Aminobacter aminovorans: one gene and its partners. The protein of the gene in region 1 interacts with the protein of each later gene in a pairwise test. Links are inferred from orthologs where the notes say so. Each region holds a gene or a part of one and is shown on either strand. Other genes may lie near its edges.

The links.
Region 2: the proteins of ptsN (region 1) and trkA interact in binary tests that used the Escherichia coli proteins (3 or more experiments, as listed by UniProt). The link is inferred for Aminobacter aminovorans from one-to-one orthologs.
Region 3: the proteins of ptsN (region 1) and DY201_RS00535 interact in binary tests that used the Escherichia coli proteins (3 or more experiments, as listed by UniProt). The link is inferred for Aminobacter aminovorans from one-to-one orthologs.

Annotation. Positions count from the first base shown.
Region 1 is NZ_UFSM01000001.1:221,556-226,413, reverse strand. Bases 1,376-4,212 are described here. They hold ptsN (PTS IIA-like nitrogen regulatory protein PtsN), read left to right. Parts: upstream 1,376-2,480; coding sequence 2,481-2,945; downstream 2,946-4,212. Other genes in these bases: DY201_RS01110 (nucleoside hydrolase), read left to right, coding at 3,916-4,212; DY201_RS01115 (Hsp20 family protein), read right to left, coding at 3,361-3,786; DY201_RS01120 (BQ00720 family protein), read right to left, coding at 3,041-3,298; hpf (ribosome hibernation-promoting factor, HPF/YfiA family), read left to right, coding at 1,832-2,416; rpoN (RNA polymerase factor sigma-54), read left to right, coding at 1,376-1,551. Also shown: more of rpoN, read left to right, coding at 16-1,375; more of DY201_RS01110, read left to right, coding at 4,213-4,857. UniProt on the Escherichia coli protein: Seems to have a role in regulating nitrogen assimilation.
Region 2 is NZ_UFSM01000001.1:3,057,830-3,062,660, reverse strand. The notes cover bases 755-3,564. They hold trkA (Trk system potassium transporter TrkA), read right to left. Parts: upstream 2,943-3,564; coding sequence 1,566-2,942; downstream 755-1,565. Other genes in these bases: ntrX (nitrogen assimilation response regulator NtrX), read right to left, coding at 3,000-3,564; DY201_RS15085 (D-amino-acid transaminase), read right to left, coding at 755-1,486. Also shown: GTPase HflX, read right to left, coding at 1-237; RNA chaperone Hfq, read right to left, coding at 238-483; more of DY201_RS15085, read right to left, coding at 623-754; more of ntrX, read right to left, coding at 3,565-4,361; DY201_RS15070 (sensor histidine kinase NtrY-like), read right to left, coding at 4,351-4,831. UniProt on the Escherichia coli protein: Part of the constitutive potassium transport systems TrkG and TrkH. May regulate the transport activity of TrkG and TrkH systems. Binds to NAD(+) and NADH.
Region 3 is NZ_UFSM01000001.1:101,714-107,081, forward strand. What follows is about bases 755-4,101. They hold DY201_RS00535 (sensor histidine kinase), read right to left. Parts: upstream 3,709-4,101; coding sequence 955-3,708; downstream 755-954. Other genes in these bases: DY201_RS00530 (response regulator transcription factor), read right to left, coding at 755-958; kdpC (potassium-transporting ATPase subunit KdpC), read right to left, coding at 3,766-4,101. Outside these bases: DY201_RS00525 (Pr6Pr family membrane protein), read left to right, coding at 1-290; more of DY201_RS00530, read right to left, coding at 266-754; more of kdpC, read right to left, coding at 4,102-4,335; potassium-transporting ATPase subunit KdpB, read right to left, coding at 4,348-5,368. UniProt on the Escherichia coli protein: Member of the two-component regulatory system KdpD/KdpE involved in the regulation of the kdp operon. KdpD may function as a membrane-associated protein kinase that phosphorylates KdpE in response to environmental signals.

The DNA.
Region 1 (4,858 bases):
GGACCACTTCAAGCAATGGCGCTGTCGGCGAAACTACAGCTACGGCAGTCGCAATCGCTGGTGATGACGCCACAGCTGATGCAGTCGATAAGGCTGCTGCAGTTCACCCACACCGAGCTTGAACGTTTCATCGACGACGAGATCGAACGCAACCCGCTGCTCGAACGCGCCGAGGCGCCTGACGACGCGCCGACCGATCAGTTCCCGAAGATCGAGACACAAAGCGAGGCAAACCCCGCCACTGGCGAGGACTGGTTCGAAGGTGAGGCCGGCTGGAGCTCGCAGGCCATCTCCGAGAAACTCGACACCTCGCTCGAAAACCTGTTTCCCGACGATCCCGGCGCCGTCGAGCGTATGGGCCCCGACCTTGCCATGCAATGGAAGTCGGCATCCTCCGGCTCCGCTTCGGGCGGTGGCTCCGAAGGTTTCGACATGGAGGACATGGCGGCAGCTGCCGTCACCCTCCGTGACCATGTCGGCGAGCAGATATCCTTCGCCTTCACCGAACCTGCGGAGCGGCTGGTTGCATCCGAATTGACCGATTGGCTCGACGAGGCGGGCTATTTCCGTGGCGAGGCCGACGAGATCGCAGCGCGCTTCGGCGTCGATGAGGCCTTCGTGCTGAGAGTGCTCAGCGGCTGCCAGGGTTTCGACCCGGCCGGCCTGTTTGCCCGCGATCTGGCCGAATGCCTGCGGGTCCAGCTCATTCGCCGCGACCGGCTCGATCCGGCGATGGCGGCACTGATCGACAATCTGGACCTTCTAGCCAAACGCGATTTCCACAGCCTGAAGCGCATCTGTGGTGTCGATGAGGAGGATCTGCTTGCCATGCTGGCCGAGATCCGCGCGCTCGATCCCAGGCCCGGTGGGGCCTTTGCCGGCGGCTCTACCGACACCATCGTGCCCGACGTCGAGGTGCGCCAGGCCGCCGACGGTAGTTGGGCGGTGGAACTCAATCCCGATACGCTGCCGCGCGTGCTGGTCGACCAGGTCTATTTCGCCCAGGTCACAGGCCGCACCAGGGATCCGGCCGAGCGCAATTTCCTCAGCGAATGCCTGCAGAACGCCAACTGGCTGACCCGTAGCCTCGACCAGCGCGCCAAGACCATCCTCAAGGTCGCCTCGGAGATCGTGCGCCAGCAGGATGCCTTCCTGGTTCACGGCGTACGCCATCTCAGGCCGCTCAACCTGCGCACCGTAGCTGATGCCATCGGCATGCACGAATCGACGGTCAGCCGCGTCACCGCCAACAAATACATGCTGACCACGCGCGGCGTGTTCGAACTGCGCTATTTCTTCACCGCCTCGATCGCCTCTGCTGAGGGCGGCGACGCGCATTCGTCCGAGGCCGTACGCGACCGCATTCGCCAGATGATCGAGGAAGAGCAGGCCTCCGACGTGCTGTCCGACGATGCCATTGTGGATATCCTCAGGAAAAGTGGCGTCGACATCGCCCGGCGTACTGTCGCCAAATACCGTGAAGGCATGAACATCGCCTCGTCGGTGCAGCGTCGGCGCGAAAAACGCGCCATGGCCGGTGCCGCCAGCTAGGCCGAAAGGCGCAGAATTGCGGGCATTCTGGCGCTTGATTGACAATCCTTAATGAAGTGTCTAGAAGCCCGCCCGCATGAAGAGGGCTAAGCCCACCAAGGAAAGATGCGGCACAGGATGGCTTGCGACACGAGCCAGAGGCTGCCGGTGGGTGGCCCAAGATCAGCCGACAAGTTCGGACTTAAAATTGGTGCGACAAGCGAGCCAACGCTTGTTTGCATCTGCCACGGGTATAAACTCGGACTGGTTTGAAGTCTGAACAGAAAAGGTCAGTTTTCAGATGAGCCTGCGCATATCAGGAAAACACATGGACGTCGGCGATGCGTTTCGTACGCGCATTGAGGGACGTATCGGCGAAGCGATCGACAAGTATTTCGATCGCGGCTTCTCCGGGCACGTCAACGTCGTGAAGTCCGGCTCGCGCTACACCGCCGATTGTGTGGTGCGGCTCGATTCGGGCATGTCGTTGCAAGCGACCGGTGAGGCACAGGAACCGACTGCCGCGTTCGAAGCGGCAGCCGACAAGCTCGAGACTCGCCTGAGGCGCTACAAGCGTCGGCTGAAGTCGCACAATCTGGGCGCCGGCAACGGTGAATTGACCGATGTCGCCTATTCGGTGGTCGCAGCACTCGTCGACGACGACGAGGATGTGCCGGAAGATTTCGCGCCCGCCATCGTTGCCGAGTCGACGATGGTTCTGAAGACGATGTCGGTGGCATCAGCCGTCATCGAACTCGACACCAAGGATAGCCCTGTTGTGGTCTTCCGCAATGCTGGCAATGAGCACCTCAACATCGTCTACCGCCGGTCTGATGGCAACATCGGCTGGATAGATCCCTCGACCGCAAAGGTCGCCCAGGGATAGTAGCCGCCACCGCATGTGGGGTTTTGGGGCAATGCGGCGGTGAGCACAGCAAGGGAATTTCAGCATGGATCTGAGTGATCTGATCGAGGCTCCGGCAATCATGCCGGCCTTGAAGGCGAATTCGAAGAAGCAGCTTCTGCAACTTCTCGCCGAAAGGGCCGCATCGATTTCCGGTATCCCCGAGCGGGAGGTGTTCGACACCATCCTTCAGCGCGAGCGTCTCGGCTCGACGGGTGTCGGCAATGGCATCGCCATCCCGCATGGAAAGCTCGCAGGCGTCAAGCGGATCACCGGCGTCTTTGCGCGCCTGGAAACGCCCGTCGACTTCGAAGCACTAGATGACCAGCCGGTCGATCTCGTCTTCCTGCTCCTGGCCCCTGAAGGGGCCGGGGCCGATCATCTCAAGGCGCTGTCGCGCATCGCACGTGTGCTGCGCGACGCCGACACGGTGGCCAAGATTCGCGGCACGCGAGATGCATCGGCGATCCACGCATTGCTGTCGGAAACACCGGCGTCGCACGCCGCCTGATTTCGATTTCGCGGAAAAAAGCTTGGGAAGGGCCGCATGTTGCGGCCCTTGTCCATTCCGCCACCCTGTCGCCGGCTCGGAGCGGCGCTCGAAGGTCAGTGGATGGCAACGGTTGTCAGATCGTTTTCCATCGCACCCGCAAGCGCACGGTCACGGGCATCGGACAACAGGATCGGTTCGCCGGTGGCGGCAAACAGCGCCCAAAGCTCGAGGCCGGGATCGATTTCGGTAAGGCCGGGGAAACGGCCGCGCAGATCGTCGCTGGATACCTTCCTGAGATAGGCGACGGAGCCTTCACCGAGATGGGCGAGTTCGCCCGTGGTCATCGTATGTCTCTGGGCAGTATTGGGCATTGTAGCCTCCTTCTAGCCAGGATGCCGTCTCGGCCATCCCGCATGAGAGCCATCGGCAGTGCTTAGTCTGCTACCGATATGTTTATTTTCCGTACCAGTCTTTCGGCTTCCGGCCGGTCCAGATCGACCGACAGCAGACCGTTCTTCAGATCGGCCGCGATCACCCGCATCCCGTCGGCCAGAACGAAGCAGCGTTGAAACTGCCGTGAGGCGATGCCGCGATGCAGGAACTCACGCTCCTTGTCGTCGCTCTGTCGGCCACGCACGATGAGCTGGTTTTCCTCGACGGTGACTTCGAGATCGTTTTCGGCGAAACCGGCCACCGCAAGTGTGATCCGCAGCCTTTCGCCCCGTTCCTCGGCATCCCTGATGCGTTCGATATTGTAGGGCGGGTAGCTGTCGCCCGACTTGGCAAGGCGCTCGAGCGTCTTTTCCATCGTGTCGAAGCCCAAGAGAAGCGGGCTCGAGAAGGGCGTCATACGGCTCATGTTACAGCTTGTCCTCCGAGAGCGACATAATGCGGAAAAACCCGGATGGCATTTTCCCGTCTGTTGTTGATATGGTCCGCGCCGTCGGCAACTTCAAGACTGCAGAAAACTGCCCAACAAGGAAAGAAAATGCCCGTACCGCGCAAGATAATCATCGACACTGACCCCGGTCAGGACGATGCCGTCGCCATTCTGTTGGCGCTGGGGAGCTCCGAGCTCGAAATTCTGGGAATCACCGCTGTCGCCGGCAACGTGCCGCTGAAGCTGACCGAAAATAATGCCCGCAAGATCTGCGAGCTGGCAGGTCGTCCCGACATAAAGGTCTATTCCGGCGCCATCCGGCCGCTGATGCGCGAACTGGTCACCGCCGAGGAAGTGCATGGCAAGACCGGCCTGAACGGCCCAGATCTGCCCGAACCCACGATGAAGCTCCAGGAGCAGCATGCTGTCGACTACCTCGTCGAGACGCTGATGCGCGAGGAAGCCGGCACCGTCACGCTGTGCCCGCTCGGTCCGCTGACCAACGTCGCGCTCGCTCTCATCCGCGAGCCCAGGATCGCCCCGCGCATCAAGGAGATCGTTCTGATGGGCGGCGGCTTCTTCGAAGGCGGCAACGTCACGCCGTCGGCCGAGTTCAACATCTATGTCGATCCGCATGCGGCCGATGTGGTGTTTCGCTCGGGCGTGCCGATCGTCATGATGCCGCTCGACGTCACCCACAAGGCGCTCACCACCACCAAGCGCATCGAGGCCTTCCGCAAGCTCGGCACCAAGGTCGGCCTTGCGACTGCCCAGATGCTGGAATTCTTCGAGCGCTACGATGAAGGCAAGTACGGCACCGACGGCGGCCCGCTGCACGATCCGTGCGTCATTGCTTACCTTCTCAAGCCGGAACTGTTCCAGGGCCGTCACTGCAACGTGACCGTCGAGACGGCTTCCGAGCTGACGATGGGCATGACGGTTGTCGACTGGTGGGGCGTCACCAAGCGCCCGAAGAACGCCATCGTCATGCGCGACATCGACCATGACGGCTTCTTCGGCCTGCTGGTCGAGCGTCTCGGCCGGCTCTGAG
Region 2 (4,831 bases), 2.8 Mb from region 1 along the record:
CACGATCGCGGTGTGAACGGGTTCGAGATCGATGGCGCGGGTCAGGCCGACCGCCTCGTCGTGGCGGGCCTCGGCCGAACGCTGCAAACGCGGACGCGCACTGTCGTCGTCACCCTTGGGCTGGCGCGTCAGCACCGGCACGATGACCACCGCGCGCGTGGGGGCCTTGTCGCCCCCTACCGATTCGGGTCCATTGCTGTCGCCGGCCTTGGCGCCGGCAGTCCTGTCGCGTGCCAATCAGCCGCCCTGGCTTTCCTCGCCATCGAACATCTGAACCGGCTGGCTCGGCATGATCGTGGAGATGGCATGCTTGTAGACGAGCTGCGAGTGCCCGTCACGGCGCAACAAAACACAGAAATTGTCGAAGGAGGTAACTACTCCGGTCAACTTCACGCCGTTAATCAGGAAAATGGTGAGTGGGTTTTTGCTCTTGCGAACTGAATTCAGGAAAAGGTCCTGAAGATTCTGCGATCGTTCCGCCATTGTTTTTTTCTTTCGCCGATCCCTGTCTGCTGCCAATGCGCCAAATTACCGGGCCCATGTCAAGCCAGCAAACACCCCCTTGCCACAACGCGTAGCAAGCTGAACGAGATGAATTTAACCATTTACGCCCAAGCGGTTATCAGGCTTGGATTTTTTCCGCAACGTCAAAAAATGCATCACGGAGTGAAAGCGCGACCGATCCGGGATGCCCGTTGGCGACCGGCTGGCCGTCAATGGCGACGATCGGCATGATCACGGTCGTTGCCGCGGTCATGAACGCCTCGCGCGCCGACTTGGCTTCCTCGACGGTAAACCCGCGCTCCTCGACCTTCAGGTCAAGCTTCTTGGCGACATCCATCAGCGTCGTACGCGTGATACCGCGCAGGATGCCGCTGTCTGCCGGACGGGTGACGAGGTGGCCGTCCTTGGTGACGATCCAGGCGTTTGTCGCAGCCCCTTCCTTCACGGTCCCATCCGGGTCGACGAACCACGCCTCCTGCGCGCCGGCCTCCTTGGCCTGCTGACGCGCCAGCACGTTGGGCAGCAGACCAACCGACTTGATGTCGACGCGCTCCCAGCGATTCTCCGGAACGGTAATCACCTTGATGCCTGCCGCCGCCCGCTTGGCCGACGCGACCGGGTCGGTGCGCTTGGCGGTCACGACGAGCGATGACAGGGTGGTTTCGCCTGGGAACACGTGGTCACGCGGCGCGACGCCGCGCGTCACCTGGAGATAGACCATGCCATTGCGAACACGATTGCGGGCAATGACCTCGCGCATGATGTGGACCAGCACGGCGCGATTGACAGGCCAGGCGATCCTGAGTTCGGAAAGCGAGCGGTCGAGGCGGTTGAGATGGCCGACGCTGTCGACGATGAAGCCGCGCGCCACCTCGCAGACCTCATAGACGCCGTCGGCGAACTGATAGCCCCTGTCTTCGATATGCACGCCTGCCTGGGCATGCGGGAGATAGCGGCCGTTGACGTAGGCTATGCGCGGCATGGTTTTCGTGTCCCCGAAAATTCAGACGGAGTTCTAGTCGATTTGCGCCGCGCGGCAACGCTCAAACGTCTGGTCCAGATCAGAAGAATTCGAGGCTGACGCGGAACATCTGCTCGACCTGCTTGACCGCCTTGTCGAGCGCGAAAATGACGACACGATCCTTGGGCTTGACCTTCACCGACCCGCTCGGCTTGACCACATGGCCATCCCTGTAGATGGCGCCGATACGCATGCCGTCGGGCAGATCCAGGTCGCGCAGCAGCGTGCCGACCAGCGGCGAGGTTTCGAGCGCCTCGGCCTCGATGATCTCGGCGGCACCGCGCTGGATCGAGTGCACCTGGCGGATGCGGCCGCGCCTGACATGCTGGAGCACGCGCGAGATCGTGACGGCACTCGGATTGACGTGCGCGTCGATGCCGAGCGGCTTGGTCAGGTCGTGATAGGCCGGGTTGTTGATCAGAGCGAGATTGCCCTTGCAGCCCAGCCGCTTGGCCATGACGGAGGAAAGGATGTTGACCTGGTCGTTGTTGGTCAGCGCCACCATCAGGTCGGCGTCCTGAATGTCGGCTTCCATCAGAAGCTTCTGGTCGAGCGCGCTGCCGTTGAGCACCACGGTACGACGCAACTCGTCGGCGACCTTGATCGCGCGCTCCCGGTGCGCCTCGATGATCTTGATCTTGGTGCGGCTCTGGCGCTGTTCGAGCGTGCGGGCCACAAACAGGCCGATATTGCCGCCGCCGGCAATGACGATGCGGGTCGCTTCCTGCTCATCGTGGCCGAACAGGCCGAGCGTGCGCCGGACCTGTTCCTTGGTGGTCACGACATAGGCAAGATCGCCCGCCACAAGCTGGTCGGCCGAATGCGGGATGAACAGGCGGCCATTGCGCGTCACGCCGACGACTGTCGACGGCAGGTCGGGGAAAAGCTCGCTGAGCTGCGCCAGCGGCGTGTTGATGACAGGGCAATCCTCCAGGCACTCGATCGCCACCATGATGATGTGGTTTTCGGCGAAGCGGACGACATCGACGGCACCGGGCAGCGTGATGCGGCGCAGCACCATTTCGCCCACTTCCAGCTCAGGCGAGATGATCACGTCGATCGGCAGATGGTCGCGCGAGAACAGGTCCTGGTAGTGCGGCTGCAAATAGGCCTGCGAGCGGATGCGGGCGACCTTCATCGGCACGTTGAACAAAGCGTGCGCCACTTCGCAGGCGACGATGTTGACCTCGTCGAACAAGGTCACCGCGATGATCATGTCGGCGTTCTGGGCGCCGGCGGCCTCCAGCACCTCTGGATGCGAGCCGTGGCCGACGAAACCACGCACGTCGAGCTGGTCGCGCACCGCATGGATCAGTTCGGGCGCGGTGTCGATGATCGAGACGTCGTTCTTTTCCGCCGCCAGCCTTTCCGCGATGCCGTAACCGACCTGTCCCGCCCCGCAGATGATTACGCGCATGTCATCGATCGATCCTGGCCGTTCGCCATCTCAGCTGAAACCGCATCGAGCACCATGCTAGACGCCGAGCGACTTGAGCTTGCGGTGAAGTGCCGAGCGCTCCATGCCGATGAACTCGGCAGTCTTGGAGATGTTGCCACCGAAGCGATTGATCTGGGCGATGAGATACTCCTTCTCGAACATCTCCCGCGCCTCGCGAAGCGGCAGCGCCATGATGTGCTGGTCCGACTGGTTCGGCGCACGCGGCATGACGTCGCCGATTTCGGACGGCAGCAGGTCGGCGGTAATCGGCGCCTCGGGATTGTCGCTGCGGGCGAGGATCAGCAACCGCTCGACATTGTTGCGCAGCTGCCGGACGTTGCCAGGCCAGTTGTGAGCCTGGAGCACGGCGAGCGCGTCGTCACCGATGCGGCGCGGCTTGATGCCCGCCTGCTTGGCCATCTGTTTCATGAAGTTGTCGACAAGGTAGGGAATGTCCTCGCGACGCTCGGCAAGCCCCGGCACCATGACAGGCACGACGGCAAGGCGGTGATAGAGATCCTCGCGGAAGCGCCCCTCGGCGATCATCGCCTCGAGGTTCTGCGCCGTTGACGAGATGATGCGGACATCGACCTTGACCCGCTTGGTGCCGCCGACGCGCTCGAACTGCTGTTCGACGAGCACGCGCAGGATCTTGTTCTGCGTTTCGCGCGGCATGTCGGCGATTTCGTCGAGGTACAATATGCCCTGATGCGCCTCTTCAAGTGCGCCGACCTTGCGTTCGCCACCATTCGATTCGGTGCCGAACAGCTCGATCTCCATGCGCTCCGGCGTGATCGTCGCGGCGTTGAGTGCGACGAACGGACCGTTCTTCCGCGACGACAGGGCATGGATGGCGCGCGCGGCCATTTCCTTGCCGGAACCCGACGGGCCGATGATCATGACGCGGCTGTTGGTCGGCGCGACACGATCGATGGTCTGGCGCAGCTGGCTCATCGCAGACGACATGCCGATCAGATCGTGCGTTTCGCCGCTGCGCATCTTGAGGTCGGAGACCTCGCGCTTCAGCTTCGAGGTTTCGAGCGCGCGCTCGGCGATCAGGATCAGCCGGTCGGCCTTGAACGGCTTCTCGATGAAATCATAGGCGCCGCGGCGGATCGCCGAAACGGCTGTTTCAATGTTGCCATGGCCGGAGATCATCACCACCGGCAGGTTGGGATGCAGCGTCTTGATCGCGTCGAGCAAGGCCAGACCGTCCAGCCGCGACCCCTGCAACCAGATGTCGAGGAAGACAAGGCGCGGCGCTCGGTCCGCAATAGCGGCAAGCGCGCTGTCGGCGTCGAACGCCGTGCGGGTTTCGTGACCTTCGTCGCTCAGGATGCCCGCAACGAGTTCGCGGATGTCTTCCTCGTCGTCAACGATAAGAATATCAGACGCCATTTCCGACCTTTTCGGTTTCTCTGCCCTGCACTGCGTCGTCGGCACCCTTGGGTGCCGCGGCCTCTTCGGCCGCCGCAGGCAGGACCATGCTGATCATCGCGCCGCGCCCGCCATGGAAATCGGCTGGTGCGTCGTGAAGTTCCAATCTTCCGCCGTGGTCCTCGACAATCTTCTTGACGATAGCGAGGCCGAGGCCGGTGCCTTTCTCGCGTGTCGTCATATAGGGCTCGAGCAGCCGCTGGCGATTCTCGCGCGGCAATCCCTTGCCATTGTCGATCACATCGATGCGGATCGAGTTGCCGTCCCGCCGCGCCCGGATCTTGATGACCCCGGCCTCACCGGTCTGGCGTTCCGCCGCCTCGATCGCCTCGGCGGCATTCTTGATGACATTGCCGAAGGCCTGGGCCATCAGGCGGCTATCGAAGGTTCCCTTGAGCGGACCGGGCGTGATCTCGCGCTCGAAGGCGATG
Region 3 (5,368 bases), 120 kb from region 1 along the record:
CCTGGCTGGCATGGGATCACGGCGGCCTGAGATGGCGCGATGCGCTGTGGGCGGCGGTGCCGCCGCTGGCCTATTGCGGTTACGCCTTTGCCAGGGGTGCGGCGGACGGCTGGTACGCCTACTGGTTCCTCAACCCGGAAGCACTGAACCTCAAGCAGCTCTCAGCCAGCATCGTGGTGCTGACCGCGGCCTTCCTGATCATCGCCGTCACCCTGATTGCGATCGACCGCCTGCTCGTGCGCCGCGACGTCATCCGCCCGGCAAGTCAGTCAGGCTCGCGCAGCCTGTAGCCGACGCCGGTCTCTGTGGTGATGTAATGCGGCTCGTCGGGGGTCTTTTCGATTTTCTGCCTGAGCTGGCGGACATAGACCCGGAGATACTGCACGTCGGCCGAACCGCCCCAGACATGCTCAAGCAGGAAGCGATGGGTGAGCACCTTGCCGGCGTGTTGCACCAGCACGCGCAGGATGTCGTATTCCTTGGGTGACAGCTTCACTTCGAGGCCACCAAGCCTGACGATACGCTTCACCAGATCGACCGACAGCTCGCCGGTCTGGAACACCGGCTTTTCGCCCTGCTGCTGCAGCCTATGGCGAAGGGCAGTACGGATGCGCGCGGCGAGCTCGTTCATGCCGAAGGGTTTTGTCACATAGTCGTCGGCGCCGAGTTCGAGCGCCTTGACGATACCGGCTTCGTCGGTGCGGCTGGACAGAATGATGACAGGCACCTGAAGCCCCTCCTGCCGCCACACTGCGAGCAAATCGTGACCGCCCATGTCAGGCAGGCCGAGATCGAGCAGAATGAGATCAGGCTTCTCCGCCTTGACCATGACCATCGCCGGCTTGGCCGCCGGAGCCTCGGATATGGCATAACCCTGGGTGGAGAGCCCGACCCGCAGCAACTTGCGGATCGGCGGCTCGTCATCGACGATCAGGATCTTCACCGCAGCGTTGGTCATGCAATTTCGTCCAGGTTTGGTCCGTCCAGGTTTGGCCCACCAAGATTTGGTTCGCCAGGATTTGGCCGCTCGGCCGTCACCGGCATTGTGATGGTAAAGACCGCGCCGGGGCGGTCGGCCCGGTTGGAGGCCACGATGGTGCCGCCCATCGCCTCGACGAAGCCCCGGCAGATCGACAGGCCGAGGCCGGTGCCGGCGCGGACATGATCGCCCTTGCGGACGCGATAGAACGTATCGAAGATCCGTTCCAGATCGGCCTGTGGAATACCGGGGCCCTCATCCATGACCTGGATCGCCACCGACGCACCGTCGGCCCAGCCGCGAATGCGGATCGCCGAGTCTTCGGGCGCATATTTCGCGGCATTGTCGAGCAGGTTGAACAGCACCTGTTCGAACAGCACAGGATCGAGCTTCAGCATCGGCAGGTCGGCCGGCATGTCCAGTTCGGTCTTGTGCCGGGCGGTGATCTTGGCCGCGCGGCGGAGGGCCGAGCCGACGATGTCGCCGACATAATGCAGCGCCGAATTGGGCTCCATCGCGCCCGACTCGATCTTGGTCATGTCGAGCAGATTGGCGATGAAGCGGTTGAGGCGTTCCGATTCGTCGAGCACCGTCGAGACGAGTTCCGCCCTGCCCTCCTCGGGCAGCGAAACGCCGAACTCGCGCAGCGCACCGGCCGCCCCCATGATGCTGGCGAGCGGCGTCTTGAGATCGTGAGAGATCGAGGTCAGCAGCGCCGAACGTAGCCTGTCGGCCTCGACGGCAAGCTTGGCGCGGTCGACATCGGCGACGAGCTGGATGCGCTCGATGGCCACCGCCGCCTGGTCGGCCAGCGCATCGAACAGGCGCTGCTGTTCGGGCGTCAGAAGCGGACCCTGACGGTCGTTGTCGAGACCGACGACACCAACAGCCATGCGACCGGTGCGCAGCGGCAGATAGAGGCGCTTGGCGCCGGGCAAGGTGTCGGCGCCACGGCCGGCGGCGCGGTTGTGCTCCCAGGCCCATTTGGCGGCAGCAATGTCGGCGTCGACGAGCGTGTCGTCGGGCGGATAGCCTGCCTTTACGGCGATGCTGCCATCCTCGGGCAGTAGCAGCACGACACGGACCTTGAGCATCGAGGCGATCTGGAAGGCGGTGGCCCAGAGCACGTCATCGAGCGTGCCGGTGCCGGCGAGCTTCTTGGCGAAGAGATAGAGGTCCTCGGTCAGGCGGGCGCGCTCGCGGGCGGCGGCAGCCTGGCGTTGGACCCGGCCGGTCAGGTTGGAGGCGATGACCGCGACGATCAGGAAAAACAGCAGCGCAACGACGCTTTCGGGGTCGGAAATGTCGAGCGTGTAGAGCGGCGGCAGGAAGAAGAAATTGTAGGCGGCGGCACTGATCAGCGAGGCAAACAGCGCCGGCCACAAGCCAAGCGTGACCGCCGAACTCAGCACTGCCATCAGGAAGACCAGGGCGATGTTGCGGACGTCGAGGAACTGCTGCAGCGCCATGCCGACGACCAACGCGCCGACGACATGCAGCCCCGCCGTGAGATAGGGCCATGGGTCGAAGCGCCGCCGCGGCGTTGCCGTCTTCACGCCTTGCGAAGCGGCTGCCGCATCCTGGTCGGTGCCCGAGGTGACATGGACGCTGATGTTGCCGGCGAGACGGATCAGGTCGTGGGTGACCGAGCCCCCCAAATATTCGCGCCAACGCGACTTGGCCGGCTTGCCGACGACGATGTGGGTAAAGTTGTGGCTACCGGCATGGCGGACGATGTCTTCGGCGACCGACTGGCCGGGGATTGTGATCGCCTCGCCGCCAAGCTGCTCGGCCAGCCGCATGGTGGCGGCCAGCCGGTCCTTGTCGGCGTCGGGCAGGTTGGCCGAGCGCGATGTCTCGACATGAAGTGCCGCCCATGGGCAACGCAGGCGATCGGCCTGGCGGCGGGCGTAACGAACCAGCGAGGCACCACGCGGATGCTCGTCGACGGCGACAAGCACGCGGTCGCCGGCGGCCCACGGCCCTTCGATGGCATGTGCCTGCATGTGGGTGAGCAGTTGCTCGTCGACGCGCTGGGCAGTGCGGCGCAGCGCCAGTTCGCGCAGCGCGGTCAGGTTGCCGGGCGAGAAATAGTTCTCGATGGCGCGGCGCGCCGTTGTCGGCACATAGACCTTGCCCTCATGCAGGCGCTTGATCAGGTCGTCGGGCGTGAGGTCGATGATCTCGACGTCGTCGGCGCGATCGATGATCGAGTCGGGGACCGTCTCGCGCACGGTAACGCGCGTGATCTGGGCGACGATGTCGTTGAGGCTCTCGACATGCTGGATATTGAGCGTGGTGTAGACGTCGATGCCCTGGGTCAACAGCTCCTGGACGTCGAGGTAGCGCTTGGGGTGGCGGCTGCCGGGCGCGTTGCTGTGGGCGAGTTCATCGACCAATGCGAGGGCTGGCCGGCGCGCGATGATGGCGTCGAGATCCATCTCATCAAGCGTACGGCCCTTGTAGTCGACCGCCTTGCGCGGCACGACCTCGAAGCCTTCGACCAGCGCCTGGGTTTCGCGCCGGCCATGGGTCTCGACGACGCCTATGACGACGTCGGTGCCGTCGGCAAGCCGGGCACGGCCCGACATCAGCATCTCGTAAGTCTTGCCGACGCCGGGGGCAGCACCGAGGAAGATCTTCAGACGGCCGCGTCCTTCACGCTCGGCTGTCTCAAGCAGCGCGTCCGGCGAAGGCCTGCCTTCCTTGTCCCTGATATCGTCTGGCATCTGTTCTTTTTACAGTCTGGCGCGCCGTAGTTCCTGTAGAACTCCGGCGCGACCATGTCAGGGCGCAACCGCTGCGTCGAGGGCCAAATTGAGCTTGAGCACGTTCACCACCGGTTCACCCATGAAGCCGAGCTCACGCGCCTCGACATGGCCGTCGACGAGCTCGCGAATGGCGGCCTCATCGACACCGCGGGCCTTGGCGACACGCGCCACTTGGAAATAGGCCGTGTCAGGCGAGATATGCGGGTCGAGGCCGCTGCCCGAAGTGGTGACCAGTTCCATCGGAACCGGCGCGCCGGGATAGGCCTGCTTGAGCGCGTCCGCCTCGGCCTTGATGCGGTCGATCAGCTTGGCACTGGTCGGGCCGAGGTTGGAACCCGAGGAAGAAGCGGCATTATAGCCATCGCCGGCGGCCGACGGACGGCCGTGGAAGTAACGCTCGCCGGAGAAGACCTGGCCGATCAGCTCGGAGCCGATGACCTTGCCGTCCTTCTCGATCAGGCTGCCATTGGCCTGGTGCGGGAACAGGACTTGGGCTACGCCGGTCATGCCCAAGGGATAGGCAAGACCGGTGATGACGGTGAGCGCGACGATCATGACCAGCGCGGGTCTGAGTTGCTTCAACATGACGGATGTCCTTTACACGAGGCCGATGGCGTTGATCGCCATGTCGATGGCCTTGATGCCGATGAAGGGCACGATGATGCCGCCGAGGCCATAGACGAGCAGGTTGCGGCGGAGCAGCGCGCCGGCGCCGATCGGCCGGTATTTGACGCCTTTCAGCGACAGCGGGATCAGCGCCACGATGATCAGCGCATTGAAGATGATCGCCGAAAGGATGGCGCTCTGCGGTGTCGACAAGCCCATGATGTTGAGCGCGCCGAGTTGGGGATAGAAGGCCAGGAACATCGCCGGAATGATGGCGAAATATTTGGCGATATCGTTGGCAATCGAGAAAGTGGTGAGAGCGCCACGGGTCATCAGCAGCTGCTTGCCGATCTCGACGATCTCGATGAGCTTGGTCGGGTCGCTGTCGAGGTCGACCATGTTGCCAGCTTCGCGGGCAGCGACAGTGCCGGTGTTCATGGCGACGCCGACGTCAGCCTGGGCAAGGGCGGGGGCATCGTTGGTGCCGTCACCGCACATGGCGACCAGCTTGCCCTTGGCCTGTTCCTCGCGGATCAGGCTGAGCTTGTTCTCAGGCGTCGCCTGGGCGAGGAAGTCGTCGACGCCGGCTTCGGCAGCGATGGCAGCGGCCGTCATCGGGTTGTCGCCGGTTATCATGACGGTGCGAATGCCCATGCGGCGCAGCTCGGTGAAGCGCTCCTTTATGCCGCCCTTGACGATGTCCTTGAGGTAGATGACGCCGAGCAGGCGGGCATCGCGGACAACGGCCAGCGGGGTGCCGCCAAGCTTGGCGATCTCGTCGGAGATGGCCTGGATGCCACGCACCGCTTCAGCGTCGACACGTGCGCCCGAAGCCGAGGCAGCGCCCGACTTGACGTGATTGAGCACCGAGTCGACGGCGCCCTTGCGGATGGAGGAGCCGTCGAAATCGACGCCGCTCATCCGGCTCTGGGCGGTGAAGGGCACAAAATGGGCATGCAACGAGCCCATATCGCGGGCGCGAATGCCGTAACGTTCCTTGGCGAGCACGACG